Regions from separate parts of the Bradyrhizobium sp. CCBAU 25360 genome, predicted to be linked through region 1. Evidence: predicted binding sites of a transcription regulator. Region 1 holds the regulator's gene; each other region holds the start of a gene.
What was found. Region 1 encodes LexA, which represses DNA repair genes until DNA is damaged. Its sites were predicted from a motif close to TGTTCNNNNTGTGTTCNG; they were not measured.
Positions count from the first base shown of each region.

Region 2: a site for LexA is predicted at 1,677-1,694, ahead of uvrA (excinuclease ABC subunit UvrA). Genes of this name have one in related genera too.
Region 3: a site for LexA is predicted at 2,090-2,107, ahead of XH81_RS28160 (DUF3072 domain-containing protein). Genes of this name have one in related genera too.

Region 1 is NZ_LBJA01000036.1:47,612-50,883, forward strand. It holds gene XH81_RS13145 (hypothetical protein) at 24-458, opposite strand; gene lexA (transcriptional repressor LexA) at 1,020-1,721, opposite strand; gene XH81_RS13155 (molybdopterin molybdotransferase MoeA) at 1,898-3,109, opposite strand.
Region 2 is NZ_LBJA01000036.1:167,316-170,587, reverse strand. It holds gene XH81_RS13730 (outer membrane protein) at 1-519, shown strand, start outside; gene XH81_RS13725 (outer membrane protein) at 757-1,503, shown strand; gene uvrA (excinuclease ABC subunit UvrA) at 1,790-3,272, shown strand, end outside.
Region 3 is NZ_LBJA01000043.1:241,206-244,477, forward strand. It holds gene XH81_RS28130 (HWE histidine kinase domain-containing protein) at 1-411, shown strand, start outside; gene XH81_RS28135 (hypothetical protein) at 509-730, opposite strand; gene XH81_RS28140 (hypothetical protein) at 873-1,130, shown strand; gene XH81_RS28145 (hypothetical protein) at 1,226-1,474, shown strand; gene XH81_RS28150 (hypothetical protein) at 1,581-1,787, opposite strand; gene XH81_RS28155 (hypothetical protein) at 1,807-2,028, opposite strand; gene XH81_RS28160 (DUF3072 domain-containing protein) at 2,144-2,338, shown strand; gene XH81_RS28165 (DUF6496 domain-containing protein) at 2,418-2,720, shown strand; gene XH81_RS28170 (hypothetical protein) at 2,734-3,096, opposite strand.

The sequences.
Region 1 (3,272 bases):
CGGACCCGCCGGGCCGGAGGGCGTCAGCCGATCGGCAGTCGCGTGACCGTCGGGCGACTGTCGGCGATGATCTGCGGCTTGTGCTCGCGCTCGCCGATCGGCTGGGTCACCGGCAGTTGCAGCACGGTTGCGCGCTGGCCCTCGACGAGCTGCGTCACCAGCACGGATTTGCCGTCCGGGAATTCGATCGCATCATGATGGCGATCGGGAATGTGCGGATCGATCTTGCCGAACTTGCCGACGCGGGAGTTGACGGTGCGCGTCCAGATCCAGCGGTTGTCGTAACGGACGTTATCGGCGAAGGCGAGCTCCGTTCCCGGCAGCAGGCAGACCGCGACGGAGAGATCGGCTTCGGAGGCGAAGCCGCGCGTCGAGGTGCCGCGGAATGTTGTCGTGACGATCGTCTCGCCGACTTCTGCGGGGCGCGTCGCGACGGCATGCAGGCTGTAGTCACACATCGGGTGCTCCTCTATGCAGAGATAGCGACCCGCACCCCTTTGGAGGCGCAGGCCCCTACCAGAGTGGAAGCACGTGACGGTCTGCTTGGTTGTAGGCAAATCTGCGGCTGGGATCCGCGAGCCCCGATCACATTATCTTTTCCATCTTTTCCGAATTCGATAGGAACAAAGTCGGCTTCCGTGCATTTGGCAGGCGCGCGTCAACGACCGGCGAAACCAGCCAGCCCGAGTATCGTCAGCTCGGTTGCGTGCGCGCTGCATTGCGGTCGTTGCGGATTTTCTGGATCACGGCCGTGTCCTAGCCGACATGATGATGCGACCAGCGTTGCTGCGGCTGCGCTCAAACGATCCGGCGCATTTGGGCTGTCCCCCTCGAACTCGAAAGGCCGCGAAGCGATGTTGCTTCCCGCGGCCTGCCGAGGATGTCGCGAAAAGGGGGAGGGGCCGGACAATCTGTGCAGAACCAGAAAGACTATCCAGCCGGAGCGGACCATCATCCGCTCCAATCTCTGATCGGCGATGCCGACCGAAGGCGCGCGCGAGGCGCTGAAGACTCCGGTATCAGTACTTGCGGTAAAGCCCGATCAGCTTGCCCTGAATCTTCACGCGGTTCGGCGGTAGGATGCGCACCTCGTAAGCGGCATTGGCGGGCTCCAGCGCGATCGAGGCGCCGCGGCGGCGGAAGCGCTTGAGCGTGGCTTCCTCGTCGTCGATCAGCGCCACCACGATGTCGCCGGTATCGGCGCTCTCGTTGCGCTGGATCAGCGCCATGTCGCCGTCGAGGATGCCGGCCTCGACCATGGAATCGCCGCGCACTTCGAGCGCGTAATGCTCGCCGGAGCCGAGCATGTCCGGCGGCACGCTGATGGTGTGGCTGCGGGTCTGCAACGCCTCGATGGGGGTGCCGGCCGCGATGCGGCCCATCACGGGCACCGCAACGGGCCGCTCGCCCTCGTCCGCGGACGGGCTGGAGCTCGCGCGTAGCTTGCCGAGATTGCCCTCGATGACACTTGGCGTGAAGCCGCGTCGGTTGCCGGCGGCAGCTTGGAGCTCCGGCAGCTTGATCACTTCGATGGCCCGGGCGCGGTTGGGCAGCCGGCGGATGAAGCCGCGCTCCTCGAGTGCGGTGATCAGGCGGTGGATGCCTGACTTCGAGCGCAGGTCGAGCGCATCCTTCATCTCGTCGAAGGACGGCGGCACGCCGCTTTCCTTCAAGCGTTCGCTGATGAACCGCAGAAGCTCGTATTGTTTGCGCGTTAACATCTCGACCAAAGTCCCCCGGTTGATGTCGTTCGATTCCGAGACGATGAGTTCAGCGATAAGCCGCTACATCCTCGAAACAAATCATGAACGGACACTATATGTTCGATACATGTTCCGCAACTGCTTAATTTACCGTGAACAGAGCGAAACTCGCGGAATGCGTGTGGCCGCGCAGTTCAGACGGGGAGCCGCAGCACTTCGCAGGGGCTGCCGGCCTCGGCCTTTGGCGCAAACGGTGCGCGCACGAGAAGTACCTGTGCTGCAGCAAGATTCGCAAGCAGAGAGGAGTCTTGATGGCTGACGGGAAGGGCGACGAGCGTGCCGTCGTCGCGCGGCTCCAGGCGCGCGCGCAGATAATCCTCGCGCTGGTCATTGGCGCCGAGATCGCGGCCCAGCACGGCGCGCTCGCGATGGTGATGAATCACCGAACGGCCCGACAGCGCGCGAATCAGCGGCACCATGAACAGGAAGGCGCACACGTAGGACGACGCGGGATTGCCGGGCAGGCCAATGACGCCCATCGTCCCTAAGCGTCCGTGCATCATCGGCTTGCCGGGCCGCATCGCGATCTTCCAGAACGCCAACGCGATGCCTTCGTCCTTCAGCGCCTGCTGGACCAGATCGTGGTCGCCGACCGATGCGCCCCCGGTCGTGACCAGGACGTCGGCGCCGCTTTCGCGCGCGCGGCGGATGCCGGCGGTGGTGGCCTCCAGCGTATCCGCGGCAACACCGAGGTCGATGGTCTCGGCGCCCTCGCTGCGGGCGAGCGCGTGCAGGGCATAGCCGTTGGAATAGACGATCTGGCCGTGCCCGGGCGTCGAGCCCGGCATCACCAGTTCATCGCCGGTGGCGAGGATCGCGACCTTCGGACGACGGCAGACGGCGAGTTGCGGGTGATTCATTCCAGCGGCGAGGGCGAGATCGCGCTCTGTCAGACGGGTTCCCTTGCGCAGGAGGACGTCACCCTCGCGGAAATCAACGCCGGCGGGGCGGATGTGCCGACCCACGATCGCGGCTTCCTTGATCGTTATGTGCTTGCCCTCGGCGATCGTGTCCTCCTGGATCACGACTGCGTCGGCGCCGTCGGGAACGACGCCGCCGGTGAAGATCCGCACGGCTTCGCCGGCGCCGACCCTTTCCGTGAACGGACGGCCCGCTGCGACCTCACCGATCATCGTCAGCCTGGAATCGATCGTTGCCGCATCGGCCGCGCGCACGGCGTAGCCGTCCATCGCCGACATCGCCTGGGGCGGTTGGGTGCGCCGCGCAGCGACGTCCTGCGCGAGCACGCGATGGTAGGCTTCGTCGAGTGAAACCATCTCTGCAGGCAGCGGCTCTGCACCCGCCAGCACCGCAGCAAGGGCGTCGGAAACCGGCATCAAGGCCACGGCGAAACTCCTGCTCGGCACGTTCGGACGAAATGTTCCGACAGTCTTCTAGCCGAGCGCGGGAGCAGAGGCAAAAATGCGGCCACAATTTATCTTGCCGCTTTCCGGCCCTGGATCGAAGGCAGGCTCAGGCCTGGCGTGGCATGATCCAGAGAACGAGGCC
Region 2 (3,272 bases), 120 kb from region 1:
GGCGCCTGGGAAAGCGCTTCCGGCGACCCGAAGATGAAGGGTGGCTTCGTCGGTGGCACCGCCGGCTACAACTGGCAGGCCGGCAACGTCGTGTTCGGCATCGAGGCCGATGGTTCCTGGGCTGACGTCAGCGCCTCGGCGACCGCTCTCGGCATCACCGTGTCGTCCAAGACCGACGCGCTCGGCACCGTCCGCGGCCGCATCGGCTGGGCCGTCAACAACGTGCTGTTCTACGGCACCGGTGGTTACGCCTGGATCGACAACAAGGTCAGCGTCAGCGCTCTCGGCGTGACCGTCTCCGACAGCAAGTTCCACTCGGGCTGGACCGTCGGCGCCGGCGTCGAGGCGTTCTTCGCTCCGCAGTGGTCGGTCAAGGGCGAGTACCTCTATCGCAGCCTCGGCGGCGAGACCTACTTCTCCGGTCTCGGCGCTCCGGTCACCACCGGCACGCTCAACTTCCACACCGTGCAGGTCGGCGTGAACTACCACTTCGGCGCCCCGGTGGTTGCCAAGTACTGATCTGCGAAGCACTGATCACTACCGACGTCACATCGTCACGAAAGGCCGGCCTCGCGCCGGCCTTTTTGTTTTTTCGCGCGCCAACCGGCTCGCTCGCGTTTTCGGAGAGATGTGGCGCCCGGGTGACACAACCTTTGGCTTTAATGGTGTAAAGCAGTGACATTAGTCGGGTCATAGGTCCGCTGGCTCTTCCGCTTTCCGGAAGGTCAGAAAGAGAAACGGAACTGGGGAATGGATATGAAGAAGCTTTTGCTGGCTTCGGCCGGTTTGTTCGCACTCAGCGCGTTGGCACCGGCCTCGGCGGCCGATTTGGCGGCCCGCCCCTACACCAAGGCTCCGGTCGCGCCGATCGCGATGTACAATTGGAGCGGTTTCTACATCGGTATCAACGGCGGCGGCGCCTCGAGCCGCAATTGCTGGGACGTCAACAACATCTTCGGTGTTGCGGGTCCGGACACGGCTGAAGGCTGTCACAATGCGACCGGCGGCGTCGTCGGCGGACAGGTCGGTTATCGCTGGCAGTCGGCCAACTGGGTGTTCGGCCTTGAAGCCCAAGGCGACTGGGCCAACCTGAAGGGCTCGAATACGAGCGTGGTGCTTGGGCCGCTGGTCAACCAGACCAAGATCGACGCGCTTGGCCTGTTCACCGGCCAGGTCGGCTATGCCTGGAACAACGTGCTCTGGTACGTGAAGGGTGGCGCGGCCGTCACGCACGCCAAATATAACGGCCTGCTGGGCGGCGTGGTCCTCGACAGCGCAAGCGAGACGCGCTGGGGTGGCGCGGTCGGCACCGGCATCGAATTCGGCTTCGCACCGAACTGGTCCGTGGCGATCGAATACGACCATCTGTTCATGGGCAAGCGCAACAACTCGTTCACGATCCTCGGCGTCAACGACCGTATCGATCGGATCAAGCAGGACGTCGACATGGGCACCGTCCGCCTCAACTACACTTTCGGCGGCCCCGTGGTCGCCCGGTATTGATCTGAAGTCCTGATCGCTACCGACGTCCCATCGTCACGAAAGGCCGGCCTTGCGCCGGCCTTTTTGTTTTCGCGGCAGCTTCCCGCGCAGTTCCGCACAGCAACTGCTGCCAGATGCCGCCAGCGCGCCAACATTCCGTTGACGATTCGCAAGTCCCACTGGAAATCCGTCTCCGTTCTTCCTACGTTCGCTGACAACCCCATCGGCGCCGATCCCGGTTCCGGGCGAGCGCGCCTTTTTTATTGGCGCGGTCGCGCACCCATGGGATTCCTTGAGGGCAACTCGGATGGATGAAGTGATCAAGGCGAAGCGCCAACAACAGAACGCGGGCTCCAGCCTGCGCGCAATTACGATCCGTGGCGCGCGCGAGCACAACCTCAAGAACATCGACGTCGAGATTCCCCGCGACAAGCTGGTGGTGTTCACCGGCCTCTCCGGCTCCGGCAAATCCTCGCTCGCCTTCGACACCATCTACGCCGAGGGCCAGCGCCGCTACGTCGAATCGCTGTCGGCCTATGCGCGCCAGTTCCTCGAGATGATGCAGAAGCCTGACGTCGACCAGATCGACGGCCTGTCGCCGGCGATCTCGATCGAGCAGAAGACGACGTCGAAGAACCCGCGCTCCACCGTCGGCACCGTCACCGAGATCTACGACTACATGCGCCTGCTCTGGGCCCGCGTCGGCGTGCCCTATTCGCCGGCCACGGGCCTGCCGATCGAAAGCCAGACCGTCTCGCAGATGGTCGACCGCGTGCTGGCGCTGCCCGAGGGCACCCGCCTCTATCTGCTCGCGCCCGTCGTGCGCGGTCGCAAGGGCGAGTACCGCAAGGAGCTCGCCGAATGGCTCAAGAAGGGCTTTCAGCGCGTCAAGATCGACGGCACCTTCCACGAGCTTGCGGAAGCGCCTGTTCTCGACAAGAAATTCCCGCACGACATCGACGTCGTGGTCGATCGTATCGTGGTGCGCGCCGACATCGGCCAGCGCCTCGCCGAGAGCTTTGAGACCGCGCTGAAACTCGCCGAAGGCCTCGCCGTCGTCGAATTCGCCGACGCGCCGGCGGCGGCTCCCGCCGAGGAAAAGAAGAAGACCGCCAAGATCCACGACAAGAGCGGACCCGAGCGCATCCTGTTCTCGGAAAAGTTCGCCTGCCCGGTCTCTGGCTTCACCATTCCCGAGGTCGAGCCGCGCCTGTTCTCGTTCAACAACCCCTATGGCGCGTGTCCGGCCTGCGGCGGCCTCGGCGTCGAGCAGCATGTCGACGAAGACCTCGTCATCCCCGACAAGGAGCTCGCGATCGGTAAGGGCGCGATTGCGCCCTGGGCCAAATCGTCGTCGCCCTATTACGTGCAGACGCTGACTGCGCTCGGCAAGCACTACAAATTCACGCTGACCACCAAGTGGAAGGACCTGGCCAAGAAGACGCAGAACGCCATCCTCCACGGCTCCGGCGAGGACGAGATCAAGTTCTCCTACGAGGACGGGGTGCGCTCCTACGACACCAAGAAGCCGTTCGAGGGCGTCATCACCAACATCAACCGCCGCTATCGGGAAACCGAGAGCGAGTGGGCGCGCGAGGAGCTGGCGAAGTATTTCCACGACGTGCCCTGCGAGGGCTGCAAGGGCTTTCGGCTCAAGCCCGAGGCGCTCTGCGTCAAGATCGGCGGCAAGCATATCGGCGAGATTTCCGAGCTGTCGGTGAAGGGCGCCGGCGCATGGTTCGAGACCGTGCCCGAGGCGCTCAACGCGCAGCAGAACGAGATCGCCGGCC
Region 3 (3,272 bases), on a different contig from region 1:
CTCGGCGGCCAGATCATATTGGCGGGTCCGGAGGTCCAGTTGCTGCCGGCGACGGCCCAGACGCTGGCGCTCGCGCTGCACGAGCTCTTCACCAACTCGGCCAAGTATGGCGCACTCTCGACCAGGTCGGGACGGCTCACGATCGGCTGGCAGGTCGAGGACCAGCTGCTGACGCTGAGCTGGGAGGAATCCGGCGGTCCGCTCGTCATGACGCCGAAATCGCGCGGCTTCGGCACGCGGAGCCTGCTAGCGAGCGTCGAGTCCCAACTCGGTGGACAGGCGCAATTCGATTGGCGAGCCGAAGGACTGTTGTGCCGCCTCAAGGTGCCGCTGACACGCAAGACGGCGACGGCCGCCCCCGGAAAATTCGACGCCCCCAGCTCAGCCGAATTGCAACGCGCCTCGGGCTAAAGCGCGATGCGATCAGAATGAAGCGTCATCGCGCTTTGGTTTGTTGTTTGAGCATGATCTTTTCGGAAAACCGCTGCGCACTTTTCCGGATCGTGCTTTAGCCCGACGCCGCCATCCTGGTTTGCCGCGGCGGCCGCGCTTCCTCGGCGAGGCGTCCTTCGAGCCAGGCTTCCGTCTGAGCGAGATCGCGTAGCGCCCTCGCGTAGCGGCGGGCCGCACTTCGCTCCGCACCGCGCGGCAGTTTGCGGGCCTTGCGCAGCATGTCCGCAGCCGCGTTGCGATAGGCCAGCGAGCGGTAAAGAAAGACTACCTTACCCATATCGAATGTTCCCGTTTTACTGACCCTCATCCTCGCAGGCCCGGCATGAACGTCGGATGAAGCCGGTGATGACAATTCCTTCATGCGTTTGGAACCGGCGAATATGGCCCGCGTTTGCATGTCAGTTCGGGATGCGGTTCCCATGCGCGCAAAAAAGTCGTCGGACCTGATCTCTCCCACCGGCCTCATCAAGCTGATGACGCATGCGATGATGGGCGCAGCCCTCGGCCTCGCCTTCAGCCTCACGCTGATCCTGTCCAATCCCGCCGTCGCCAAGCTGCTCGATCATGGCGGAAGCCAGGCCGCAATCGTCTTCGCCCTCACATTGGTGACGACGTTCGCGATCGGCGCGACACTCACCGGCGTCGTGTTCATCCTCGCAGAGGACAAGCAATCTTGAAGCGTGCGTGCGGCCCGGCAGATGCGTTTGTCGGGAACTCCTTCGGCAAATGGCGGTTGGCTGCCTGCGTCAATTTAACTCAGGGAGTTCCCCGCATGACAACGGCAAAACTCGTTCTCACCGCAATGCTGGCCACCGGCCTCGCCGCCGCGCCGCTCGCCGCACAGGCCAAGTCGCACAAGGCCAAACACGGATCATCGATGTCGTCCTCGCAGACCACGGGCGCCAACACCAAGGCCTCGAAGGGCGCGGATCCTTCCGGCCAGGGCGGCTCCGGTCCCGGCTCGGACCAGGGCGGCACCATGACGAACAAGAGCAGCAAGGGCATGAGCAATACCAAGTGAGCTCAGGCCGACATGACATCAAAAGCCCCGCGGCGACGCGGGGCTTTTTTTCTTGATGCGGGATCGGCAATCGAGCGCCACATCGTCGAGCGCCGGCGTCAGCTCGTTACGGGCGACGCGTTTCAGAGTTGAGCGGGCGGCTCGCAGCATTCGTCTTCACGAGTTGCTCGAGCTGCGCCCGCTTGCGTCCGATCAGAAGTTGGGCCGCAGCATCGTCGAGCCCCGCACGCTGCAATTGCCGGATGGCCGAGCCCAATTCGAGAATCTCGGCGCGCAACCTCAAGATCCGGTAAGTGTCCGGGTCCTCCTCCACGGCGCCCCCCCAAAAGGTGTCAGCGCCGCGTGCTCGCGCGCTCGGGACCGACGGCTGTCTTCACGAGACGAAGGCGCACCCGGTCGCGAACGTCAGGCAGGACATCGCCGCCGCCAGCAGCCTTCCATTCGCCGATCAGCAAATTGACCTTCCGGCGCAAATCCATCTGCACCAGGGCTTGCTGGACGCAATCGCGGTCGCCGTTGATGAGATACCGCACGGAGGCCTCGACGCCGGCCATCTCAACCCTCAAGGCGCTGATTTTACGTCGAATTTCATTAATTCTGTTGTCCATGGCTTGTTAGAACAAAATAAGAACATATAGTCAAGTCACGATTTCAGGACGGAGAAGCGACATGCAGGTTCAGGGCAAATACGACGCCAGGGTTTTCCTCGCCGAGCAGATGACACGGACGCAGGGGCTGAGGTTGAAACGGCTGAGCGAAGAAGCGTATCAGCCCGCGCAATATGCGCGCGATCTGTCCTTCAGCGAGGCCGCACGTCGTATCCAGGTGCTGGAAGCCGAGATCGAGCTGGCGAATTCCTTCTAGGCTGCGCCTGGAACACTGTCCGCGTCCTTCGGAACCATGCCCGTGTCGAATGGTTCTCCCCGGCCAAGGGAGAACATGCATGGCACGCAAGGCAAAGAAGCGCAGCTACTCGCGCAGCGCCGGCAGCGATGTCGAGAGCGAGATGCGCCGCTACAAGAAGGGCACCGCCAAGAGCGGTCGCAAAGGCCGTGGCGGACGTGTGAAGAGTCGCAAGCAGGCGATCGCGATCGGACTGTCGAAGGCACGCAAGAAGGGGAAGAAGGTCCCGAAGAAGGCCGCCAAGAAGACCTCCAAGAAGACGTCCAAGAAGACCTCCAAGAAGAGGACGACCAAGAAGAGGACAACCAAGAAATCGTCGAAGCGCAAATCCAGCAAGCGCTGACCGTTGGCCTGTGTCAGATCATGCTGCCCGGCATGAAGCAGCGGATCGAAACGCCGAACGCGGTCTTCACCGGCCACACCATGGTGCGGCCGGCGCGGTTCGGCTCGGTGATGACGGCTTCGTCCGGCACCTCGATCCACTCGCCGTCGAGACGCACGCGATAATGCCCGTTATGCGACTCCCAGTCGGGATCGGCGACGGCAAAACCATCCGCATCCGAACAGCACGGACCAAGGTGGCTGCGCAGGCTGTCGAACCATGGCTTCAGGGGTGAGTCCGCGTAGCGGCCGTCGTCCCGCCCGAGAGCGTTTCCGCCCCAGAGCACGAATGGCGCCACGAGTAGCGCCCTCCTCAGCGAGAGCTTCAATCGATCCATGTCGGCACCGATCAAATGCGAACCAGCGGCCAGTTCCGGAAACCGGCGGCAAGTTCGAAGTTCCACGCTTGCAACTGGTCCCGGTGGCATCGTTGCCGCCGGCGACCTGCACGAGTCGGAACTTTGATGAGCGAACACGGCTTTTTCGGACGAACCGCGTCATCGTCGCTGCCGTT